Regions from separate parts of the Actinoplanes sp. NPDC049802 genome, predicted to be linked through region 1. Evidence: riboswitches for the same ligand, from Rfam matches in the RefSeq annotation. Region 1 holds a riboswitch; each other region holds the start of a gene.
The links. Region 1 has a riboswitch for cyclic di-AMP ahead of AB0I88_RS30435 (NlpC/P60 family protein). Riboswitches for the same ligand answer to the same signal wherever they lie in the genome.

Region 1 (3,264 bases):
TGGCCGGCGCCCGGTGGGCGGACCGCGCCCCGGTCGCCGGGGTGCTGCTGTGGCAGTCGCTCACCCTGACCGCCGTGCTCTGCGCCCTCGGCGTCGTGCTCGCCGCCCCGGAGGAACTGGTCCGCGCGGCCGGTGCCCGGCATCCGGAGACCGTCGCCGCGTTGCTTCTCTCGTTGGCGGTGGCCGCGATCATCGTGATCCGGCTGGTCGTCTCGCTCGTCAGGGTGACCTCCCGGGCCCGCGCCCGGCGCGATCGGCATCGCATGGTCGTCGACCTCCTCGATCGGGTGGAGCGTCATGAGGGCCTGGGCGGGGGCGAGGTGCGGGTGCTCGAGGCGCCGCTGCCGCTCGCCTACTGCGTCCCCGGCCGGAACCCCCGGGTGGTACTCAGCGACGGCGTGCTCGACGTGCTCGACAGGGATCAGATCGATGCCGTCCTCGCTCACGAGCGCGCACACCTGCGGCACAAGCACGAGTTGGTGATGGAGTCGTTCACGGCCTTCTACCGGGCTGTGCCGGGGCCGCTGCGGTCGAAGGTGCCGCTCGACGCCGTACACCTGCTGTTGGAGATGGTGGCCGACGATGCCGCGAGGCGCCGCACCGGGCCTGCGCCGCTGCGGGCCGCGCTGGCTCGTCTCGCCGACGCCGTCCCCCTGGCGGAGGAGGTGACCGCCGACCCGGAGGGTGAATCGCGGCGGCGGCGACTGGCCCGGCTGGACGGCCCGGACCGTGGCTCGACCACTCTCGCGGTGGCCGGGACGGCCGTGGCGACTGCCCTGCTGGTGCTACCCACGGTGATCCTCGTCGTGCCGTGGCTGGGCCGTGCGCTGAATACCTGGCCATTCTAGTAACCGTCCGTATTGCTAACTGTGCGTACAGTTTGGCGGCCTGTGCGACCTTCATTTGCCGGCATGATCCGAGTACGGTGGTCCCCGGTTCGGCAGCCCCCCATCGTCCATCCGGCCGATCTGGCGAACCACCGCCCAATCGCGACAGGCGAACCGGGGACCCAGGTCAGTGGGGTGAAGCCGTGGCACCACGCGCGGCCGGGCATGCTTCCCGCCCGAACCCGTCAGCTAACCCGGTCGGCGGCTGAGTGGGAAGAAAGGACGACGCACACAACGTGAAACGCAATGGCGCGCGTCGCGCCGGCCTGCTGCGCATCCTCGTTTGCGCGCTCGCCGCGGCCGGCCTCGTGGTCACGGGCCCGGTGGCGGCCAACGCCACTCCCTCGCCGTCCAGCGTCGAGGATCAGATCGACGAGGAGTGGAACAAGCTCGAACCCGTCATCGAGGACTACAACGCCAACCACACGAAGCTGATCAAGCTCCGGAAGCAGCAGAAGCAGTTGGCGAAGACGCTGACGCCGCTGCAGCTTCAGGTGGATGTCGCGATGAGCCAGGTGCGCGGGCTGGCGGTCGACGCCTACATGCAGGGGCCGCCCGGCGGTTTCAACGCTCTGCTGAGCGGCGACCCGGACGGCCTGGTGGAGAAGCTCACGCTGCTCGACCAGCTCGCCCGCAACCAGGAAGCCTCGATCGCCAACGTCGCGAAGCTCCGCGACAAATACGCCGCCGACAAGGCCAAGGTCGACCAGCTCGAGTCCGAGATCGCCGCGCGTGACGCGGACCTCGCGACGAAGAAGACGGCGATCGAGAAGGAGATCACGAAGCTCCAGAAGCTCCGGATCCAGGCCTACGGCAACGCGAACGTGGACGACGGCCCGCTGCGCACCGGTCCGTGCCCGGTCACCTACACCAACGACAAGGGTGGCCGCGCAGCTCAGAAGGCATGTGACCTGATCGGCAAGCCCTACGTCTTCGGCTCCGAAGGACCGAACAGTTACGACTGCTCGGGCCTGACGAAGGAGGCGTGGAAAGCCGTCGGCGTGCACCTCGAGCACTACACGAAGGACCAGTGGGGCTCGACCACACCGGTGAGCCGGAGCGAGTTGAAGCCGGGTGACCTCGTCTTCTACTACTCCGACGTGCACCATGTCGCCATCTATATCGGCGGCGGCAAGGTGGTGCACGCTCCGCACACGGGCGACCACGTGCGGATGGCCACCATCGATCGAGGGCCCATCGCCGGCTATCGCCGGCCAGGCTAGAAAACCCTCCGGGAAAGACCGCCGTCGTTCTGCGCCGGCGGTCTTTCTTTTGATCTCGTACGCCTTCGCGAACCGCCGTGGAAGACCCGCGGCCTGCCCGGACCGGCCAGGCCGTGACGCGCCCGCCGGGCTTGACCGGCCCGTCACCCGCCCGATCGGTGATGCTCCAGCAGCCGTCGCAGCAGCCCGGTGAACTGCTCCCGCTCCGGACCGGACAGTGGCGCCAGCAGCTCCTCCTGGACGGCGTGCGCTCGCTCCGACAGCTCCTCCGCCCGCGCCCGGCCCCGGTCGGTGAGGCCGACGACGTTGCGCCGCCGGTCCGCCGGGTCGGGTGAACGCCGCACATAGCCCTCCGACTCCAGCTCGTTGAGCGCGCCGACCAGATCGCTCAGGTAGATCCCGGTGCGCCGACCGAGCGCCGCCTGACTGGCCGGTCCGTCGGTGACCAGCGAACGCAGCAACCGGTAGTGATAGCCACGCGCCCCGACCGACCCGAACTTCTCGACGATGATCCGGTGTCCCTGCGCCGAGACCTGACTCAGAACCCAGCTTGGCAGCTCTTCCATGTGGTGAGCGTAACATTGGACCTCCTAACGTTAGAGAGTCTAACGTTAGGCGCATGAACGACTCAACCCTTCGCATCGCCCAATCCGAGATCGACGACCTCACCGACCGCCTCACCCGCACCCGGTGGCCCGACGACGCGCCGGCCGGCTACGGCATCCCGCTCGCCCGGGTCCGGGCCCTCGCCGACCACTGGCTGAGGTTCGGCTGGCGCGCCCACGAGGCCGAGATCAACGCCATCCCTCAGCAGGTCACCGAGATCGGCGGCGACCGGGTGCATTTCTTCCACGTGCGCTCCGCCGATCCCGGTGCCCTGCCCCTGCTGCTCACCCACGGGTGGCCCGGCTCCACGGTCGAGTTCCTCGACGTCATCCGGCCGCTCAGCGAGCATTTCCACGTCGTCGTCCCGGCCATACCCGGCTTCGGCCTCTCCGGCCCCACCACCCGTCCCTGGGGCGTGCGCCGGGTCGCCGAGGCGTGGGCCGAGCTGATGTCCCGCCTCGGCTACCAGTGCTTCGGCGCCCAGGGCGGCGACTGGGGCTCGGGGATCTCCCAGGCCGTCGCCGGGGTCGCCCCCGACCGGGTCGTCG
Region 2 (3,264 bases), on a different contig from region 1:
GAGGAGTTCGGCAAGGCCTTCGCCAAGGCCTGGTTCAAGCTGACCCACCGTGACATGGGCCCGATCACCCGCTACCTCGGCCCAGAGGTCCCGTCCGAGCCGCTGATCTGGCAGGACCCGGTGCCGGCCGTCGACCACGCACTGGTCGGCGCGGCCGAGGTCGCCGAGCTCAAGGCCAAGGTTCTCGCCTCCGGCCTGTCGGTCTCCGAGCTGGTCGCGACGGCGTGGGCGTCGGCGTCGACGTTCCGTGGCACCGACAAGCGCGGTGGCGCGAACGGCGCCCGCATCCGCCTGGCCCCGCAGAACCAGTGGGAGGCCAACGACCCGGCGCAGCTCAGCAAGGTGCTGGGCGTGCTCGAGGGCATCCGCGCCGAGTTCAACGCGGCCGGTGGCGCCACGAAGATCTCGCTGGCCGACCTGATCGTGCTGGCCGGCACGGCGGCCGTCGAGAAGGCCGCCGAGGACGGCGGTTTCGACATCGAGGTGCCGTTCACCCCGGGCCGTACCGACGCGACCGAGGAGCAGACCGACGCCGCCTCGTTCGCGGTGCTGGAGCCGACCCACGACGGCTTCCGCAACTACCTCGCGAAGGGTCACAACCGCCCCACCGAGGCGCTACTGGTCGACAAGGCGCAGCTGCTCACGCTGACCGCGCCGGAGCTGACCGTGCTGGTCGGCGGCCTGCGGGTGCTCGGCGCGAACGCGGGCGGCTCGCAGCACGGCGTCTTCACCGCGACGCCGGGCGTGCTCTCCAACGACTTCTTCGCCAACCTGCTCGACTTCGGCCTCACCTGGTCGGCCACCGACTCCGAGGGCGAGACCTTCGAGGGCCGCGACCGGCGGACCGGCGAGGTGAGGTGGACCGCCACCCGGGCCGACCTGATCTTCGGCTCGAACTCGATCCTGCGCGCGCAGGCCGAGGTCTACGGCAGCGACGACGCCAAGGAGAAGCTGGTCACCGACTTCGTCAAGGCGTGGGTCAAGGTCATGGAACTGGACCGCTTCGACCTGGCCTGACACCGCCGGCAGTTCCCCGGGGCCCGGGTCGGCCGCGCCGACCCGGACCCCGCCTGCTGGTACCCTCAGGGCGTCGGGCTCGTAGCTCAGTGGATAGAGCAACCGCCTCCTAAGCGGTAGGTCGCGCGTTCAAATCGCGCCGGGCCCACTTTCTAGAGTTTCAGCCGCTGCCCCACGAGCAGCCGGTGCGGGCTGTCCAGGACCCGAGCGTTGGCGCGGTAGAGGGCACGCCAGCCTCCCCGGACGTCGTGGCGGGCCGCGATCCGTGCCAGCGTGTCACCGCGGCGCACCACGTAGGTGCCCCCCGTGCTGGTGGCCGAGGAGCGGAGCGCGAAGGTGCGGACGACCCGGGTCTTCCGGGACGCGGCCGGCCGGTAGGCGTGCCGGGGCCCGCAGTGCGGCCAGGCCCTGATCCCCTGGCCCCGCAACACCCGCTCGGCGATGGCGATCTGCTCCGATTTGCTGGCCCGGTTGGCGGTGCTCGCGTACCGGCCGCCGCCGTAGGCGCGCCAGGTGCTGCGGCTGAACTGCAGACCGCCGTAGTACCCGTTTCCGGTGTTGATACGCCAGTTGCCTCCGGACTCGCAGTTCGCGATGGCCTCCCAGTTGACGGAGGCCTGAGCGGGGGCGGCCGGCCCGGCGAGGACCACGCCGCCGGCCAGGCTCGCCGCGACGAGCCCGACCACCCGTTGGAACTGTTTCCTGATCTGAACCATGAGCTTGTCCTCCACGCCTACGAGGTCAGCTGTCGGGTTCGGGCAGAGGTGCCCGGCCGCCGGTGTGGCGGCTTCACCCCGAGGCGCATCAGCGCCGAGGAACTCTTGGGTCCCCCGCTCCTTGCCGTTCGAGTTCGTCTGGACCGTGACCAGCGGCAGGACTCGGCGTTCCGGCCACGGTGCCCGCATCGCGGGCTGCCTACTCGCCGCGCCCGACGGGCATGACCGTGCAGCGGCAATGGAGTTGTAAGTCACAAATTAGCGGCTTTGATCTTCCTTTGTGTGGATAACGTCGTGATCTCGGCGCGCCGCGCCTTCGACCGCGTGCACGGCGAGCGCACGGTCCACCGAGGGTGCACAATCGGCAGCCATGAGCGAGTCACAGCGGGAACTGGACGTGATCGTTTACGGCGCAACCGGTTTCGTGGGCGTGCTCACCGCACGCCACCTGGCCGAACACGCGCCGTCCGGCGCCCGCATCGCGCTGGCCGGACGGTCACGCTCGAAACTGGAGAAGGTGGCGGGCGACCTCGGTGTCGACTGGCCGGTCGTGGTCGCCGACGCGGCCGACGAGGCGGCGCTGACCACGATGGCCGGCCGCGCCCGTGTGGTGGTGACCACCGTCGGGCCGTATGCGAAGTACGGCCGCGCGCTGGCCCGCGCATGCGCCGAAACCGGTACCGACTACGTGGACCTCACCGGTGAGGTGCTGTTCGCCCGGGACAGCATCGACGAGAACCATGAGACCGCTCAGCGCACCGGCGCACGGATCGTCCACTCCTGCGGCTTCGATTCGATCCCGTCCGATATCGGCGTTCACGTCCTGCATGCGGCGGTGCGCGCGGACGACGCCGGTGAGATGACCGACACCACGCTCGTCGTGATCCGGGCGCGCGGCGGTTTCAGCGGCGGCACCATCGACTCGATGCGCCACCAGGTCGACGTCATGAAGAAGGACCGCGGGCTGCGGCGGGTCGCTGCGAGCCCGTACTCGCTGAGCCCGGACCGGACGGCCGAGCCGGATCTCGGACGGCAACCGGACATGGTGTCGCTGCCCGGATCCGAAGTGGATCCCGGCCTGCGCGGCCACCTCGCGCCGTTCGTGATGGCGTCCTACAACACCCGGGTGGTGCGGCGCAGCAACGCGTTGCGCGACTGGGCCTACGGTCGCCGGTTCCGCTACCGCGAGGTGATGCGGGTGAGCGGCCCGTTCACCGCGATGGCTCTCAAAGCCGGGCTGAACGCCCTGGTCCTCGGCTTCGCGCTGCCACCCGCCCGGTTCCTGCTGGACCGGATCCTGCCGGCGCCGGGCACCGGACCGAGCGAGGACGCCCGGCGCAACGGCCACTTCACCCTGGAAATCTTCACCACGACCACGTCGGGGGCGCGCTATCGCGCCCGGGTCAAGGCTCAAGGCGATCCGGGGTACGCGGCGACCGCCGTGATGCTCGGCGAGTCCGCCCTGGCGCTGGCCCTCGACCGGGACCGCCTGCCGGAGTCACCCGGCGGCGTGCTCACCCCCGCCACCGGG
Region 3 (3,264 bases), on a different contig from region 1:
GTGGCCGCTCTCCGGGCAGACGAACGAGTCGTCGTGCCAGCGCTGGCCGGCGCTGAACCAGGTGGTCTGCCGGCTGCCGGCCGCGGCCCACACCACCATCGGGTCGTCGGCGTTGGCGACCACCCGGATCTCGGGGTGGCCGGCCAGCGCGGTCTTCCACAGCTGCGCCATCATCGCCACCTCCTTCGCCCGGTCGAGCTGGTCGCGGGAGAGGTTGAGCAGGGCCACCACCTTGGGCCGGGTCTGGTCGATGACCTGGGCCAGGTAGTGCTCGTCCACCTCCAGCACGGCGAACGGGGTGTGCCCCTCCTTGGCCAGTGCCGAGGTGTGGCCGGTCGGCATGTTGGCGCCGAACGAGTTGGTGGCGACCCGGCCGAGCACACCGACCGCGGCCGCGGTGAGCCGGGTGGTGGTGGTCTTGCCGTTGGTGCCGGAGACCAGGGCGACGGCGCGGCCCGCCGCGAGGTGGGCGAGGAGATCAGGGTCGATCTTGAGGCCGATCCAGCCACCGATCACCGAGCCGTCGCCGCGACCGGCGGCCCTGGAGAGCGCGGCCGCGGTCTTCGACACGGAGGTCGCGACCTTGGCGATGAGAGGCATTCCGTCCGTCACGCCAGCGAGGGTACCGGAAGGGAACGTTACGTCGAGTTGCCAGACGGTCAAGATCACGGACTGGCACGTGTTTCGTCGGGTCCGGACGATTCGGGCGTGCTCACGGCAGGGGGACGGACTTTTTCTGTGTTCTGATTCACCCGTAACGATCTACTGATTGTGATTGCGCGATCACTTTGAGCGACGGCATTTGTCTCGGTCAGGTAACAAACTGGACACCTGCCAATGTGCCAATCACGGAGAGTGATCGATCCGGCGCTGACGATCATGGCTGATTTCAGGTAGCAAAGATTCGCCGGCGGCACACCGCCCGCCGGCCGCACCGGATCGGTTCACGCCGAGCCCTGCCCCGGGCCGGACGGTGCGACACCGCAGTCAGCCAGACCACGACAAGGCAATCGGGGGCAGGGACGGGGGACCCATTCGCGGTCTCTCCCCGCGGCGCCCGGCTTCCACGGGCGGCGCATCCGGGGGGACCTTGGGGTGAAGCCGCCCACCCGCGGCCGGGCATGCCTTCCCGCCCGAACCCGACAGCTAACCTCGCAGGCGTGCCGGAGGGATATCTCTACCGTGCACGAACTCAGTTCGCGCCGGCGCCGTCGCACGTCTGTCGGCACCGGTACCGTCGCACTGTCCCTGGGTCTCTGCCTCTGCGCCGGCCAGCTGGTCGCCGCGTCGCCGGCAGCGGCCGCGACAGCCACCGTCAACCCGGTGACCGCGAGTGCGGCAGCCGCGAAAGTCACGCCCCAGATCGCCACGAAGACAAGCACTCGCAGCCTGGCGTGGGGCTCCACCCTCAAGATCACCGCCAAGGTGATCGACCCCTCCACCGGCCAGGTCGCCAAGGGCACGGTCCGTCTCCAAGGCTGGAGCAACGGCGCCTGGCGTACCTGGGACACCGACACCGTCAAGAGCGGCTCGGTCACGCTGACCGCCAAGCCGACGAAGACGGTGTGGGTTCGGACCCTGTTCACCGGGACCGGCTACAACCAGCAGGCCACCACCAAGGTCAAGGTGCAGGTCCGTGCCAGCGGCGCCAAGGTGCTGGCGGAGGCCAAGAAGCACAAGGGTGCGCTCTACCTGTTCGGCGCCGCGGGCCCCAAGCGCTTCGACTGCTCCGGGTTCACCAAGTACGTCTACAAGAAGGCGGCCGGCAAGAGCCTGCCGCACAAGGCGAACTCGCAGCAGAAGTACGGCAAGTCCGTCTCGAAGGGCAACAAGAGGATCGGTGACCTGATCGTCTTCCGCAACGGGTCGTACGGCTACCACGCCGGGATCTACGCCGGAAACGGCTACATCTACGACTCGCCGCACAGTGGTGCCCGGGTCGGCAAGCACAAGATCTGGAACAGCAATTACGTCGTACGGCGTCTCGTCGCCTGACGGCCTTCGCGCAGCGGTCGTGGTTGGTTCCTTCGCGCAGCGGCCGTAGTAAGTAAGGCATAGCGACAGCACACGCCTGTGGGGTGTGGCCCGGTTCGGGTCACACCCCACAGGCGTCTCCGTGTTCCCCCACGTTCCTCCACGGGCGGCCGCCGAAGCCGTCTCCGGGGCGGGTTTTCGCCCTCGGAGGGCTCGATGTCGGAAACCGGACGGGGTTGATCATGCTCCGGCCCTCCACTCCGCTCCACCGCCTGTGAACAGGGAATTCGTCCGCGAAGACGCCTCGCAAGCGATCGCTTTCGGGTTGCAGGTGGAGGGAAGTGGAGTAGAGTGGGGCGCAGTGGCAGGGGCGGAGGGACACAGCCGGACCTGCCGGCCCGAGTTGACAGGCGGCCCACTCTTCCGCGAAGGAGCGGGGCGCCACGGCAAAGGGGTGGGGGCCGATGTTCCTCGGCACACACACTCCGCGCCTGGACGAGAAGGGCCGGCTGATCCTCCCGGCGAAGTTCCGTGATGAGCTGGCGGGAGGTGTCGTGATCACGAAGGGGCAGGAGCGCTGTCTTTACGTGTTCCCGATGCCGGAGTTCCAGCGCATCGCCGGCCAGCTCCGTGAGGCGCCGGTGACGAACAAGGCAGCCCGGGCGTACAGCCGGGTGTTCTTCGCCAGCGCGCACGATGAGGTGCCCGACAGGCAAGGCAGAGTCACGATTCCTGCCCATTTGCGGGAGTATGCCAGTCTTGGTCGCGACCTTGTGGTGATCGGCGCGAGCACCCGGGTCGAGATCTGGGACAAGCAGTCCTGGGACGACTACCTCTCGGCGAGCGAGGAAGAGTTCGCCGGCATCGAGGAGGGGGTGCTGCCCGGCGGACTGTAGGGGTGTGGCACTCGGTGGGCCGCCGGTGCGGCCTGGGACGCCATTCCCGCCGTACTGCGAGATCTCCAGCCGCTCCCGCTCCTGGCGCCTCTTCCCCGGCGCCAGGCGTGTGTTTCCAGCCGGTTCGCCGGCGCGGGGACAGAGCGGATGGGGATCTGGCGGTACGGAGGGCGGCCGGGCCGGACAGCAACAGTGTTTCCTCGCGTGTGCGGGGATTGATCCGGGGGGTCGACATGGGGGAGCCGCGGGGCACGCATGTGCCGGTGCTGCTGGAGCGCTGCCTGGAGCTGCTCGCTCCGGCCCTTCGCCTGCCGGGCGCCGTCCACGTCGACTTCACGCTGGGTCTGGGCGGGCATGCCGAAGCGGTTCTCGAGCGGTTTCCCGATGTGGTCCT

Region 2: it holds a riboswitch for cyclic di-AMP, as region 1 does, so the genes downstream of both, AB0I88_RS06785 (transglycosylase family protein) here and AB0I88_RS30435 (NlpC/P60 family protein) in region 1, are expected to answer to the same signal.
Region 3: it holds a riboswitch for cyclic di-AMP, as region 1 does, so the genes downstream of both, AB0I88_RS14620 (NlpC/P60 family protein) here and AB0I88_RS30435 (NlpC/P60 family protein) in region 1, are expected to answer to the same signal.

Annotation. Positions count from the first base shown of each region.
Region 1 covers NZ_JBFAMR010000058.1:10,419-13,682, forward strand. Annotated here, with positions in the region: gene AB0I88_RS30430 (M56 family metallopeptidase) at 1-848, shown strand, start outside; cyclic di-AMP (ydaO/yuaA leader) riboswitch at 971-1,106, shown strand; gene AB0I88_RS30435 (NlpC/P60 family protein) at 1,124-2,110, shown strand; gene AB0I88_RS30440 (MarR family transcriptional regulator) at 2,254-2,676, opposite strand; gene AB0I88_RS30445 (epoxide hydrolase family protein) at 2,730-3,264, shown strand, end outside.
Region 2 covers NZ_JBFAMR010000006.1:170,322-173,585, forward strand. Annotated here, with positions in the region: gene katG (catalase/peroxidase HPI) at 1-1,017, shown strand, start outside; tRNA gene AB0I88_RS06780 (tRNA-Arg) at 1,093-1,165, shown strand; gene AB0I88_RS06785 (transglycosylase family protein) at 1,170-1,733, opposite strand; cyclic di-AMP (ydaO/yuaA leader) riboswitch at 1,733-1,883, opposite strand; gene AB0I88_RS06790 (saccharopine dehydrogenase NADP-binding domain-containing protein) at 2,104-3,264, shown strand, end outside.
Region 3 covers NZ_JBFAMR010000017.1:25,536-28,799, reverse strand. Annotated here, with positions in the region: gene AB0I88_RS14625 (MurT ligase domain-containing protein) at 1-600, opposite strand, end outside; cyclic di-AMP (ydaO/yuaA leader) riboswitch at 1,042-1,176, shown strand; gene AB0I88_RS14620 (NlpC/P60 family protein) at 1,324-1,995, shown strand; gene mraZ (division/cell wall cluster transcriptional repressor MraZ) at 2,439-2,870, shown strand; gene rsmH (16S rRNA (cytosine(1402)-N(4))-methyltransferase RsmH) at 3,104-3,264, shown strand, end outside.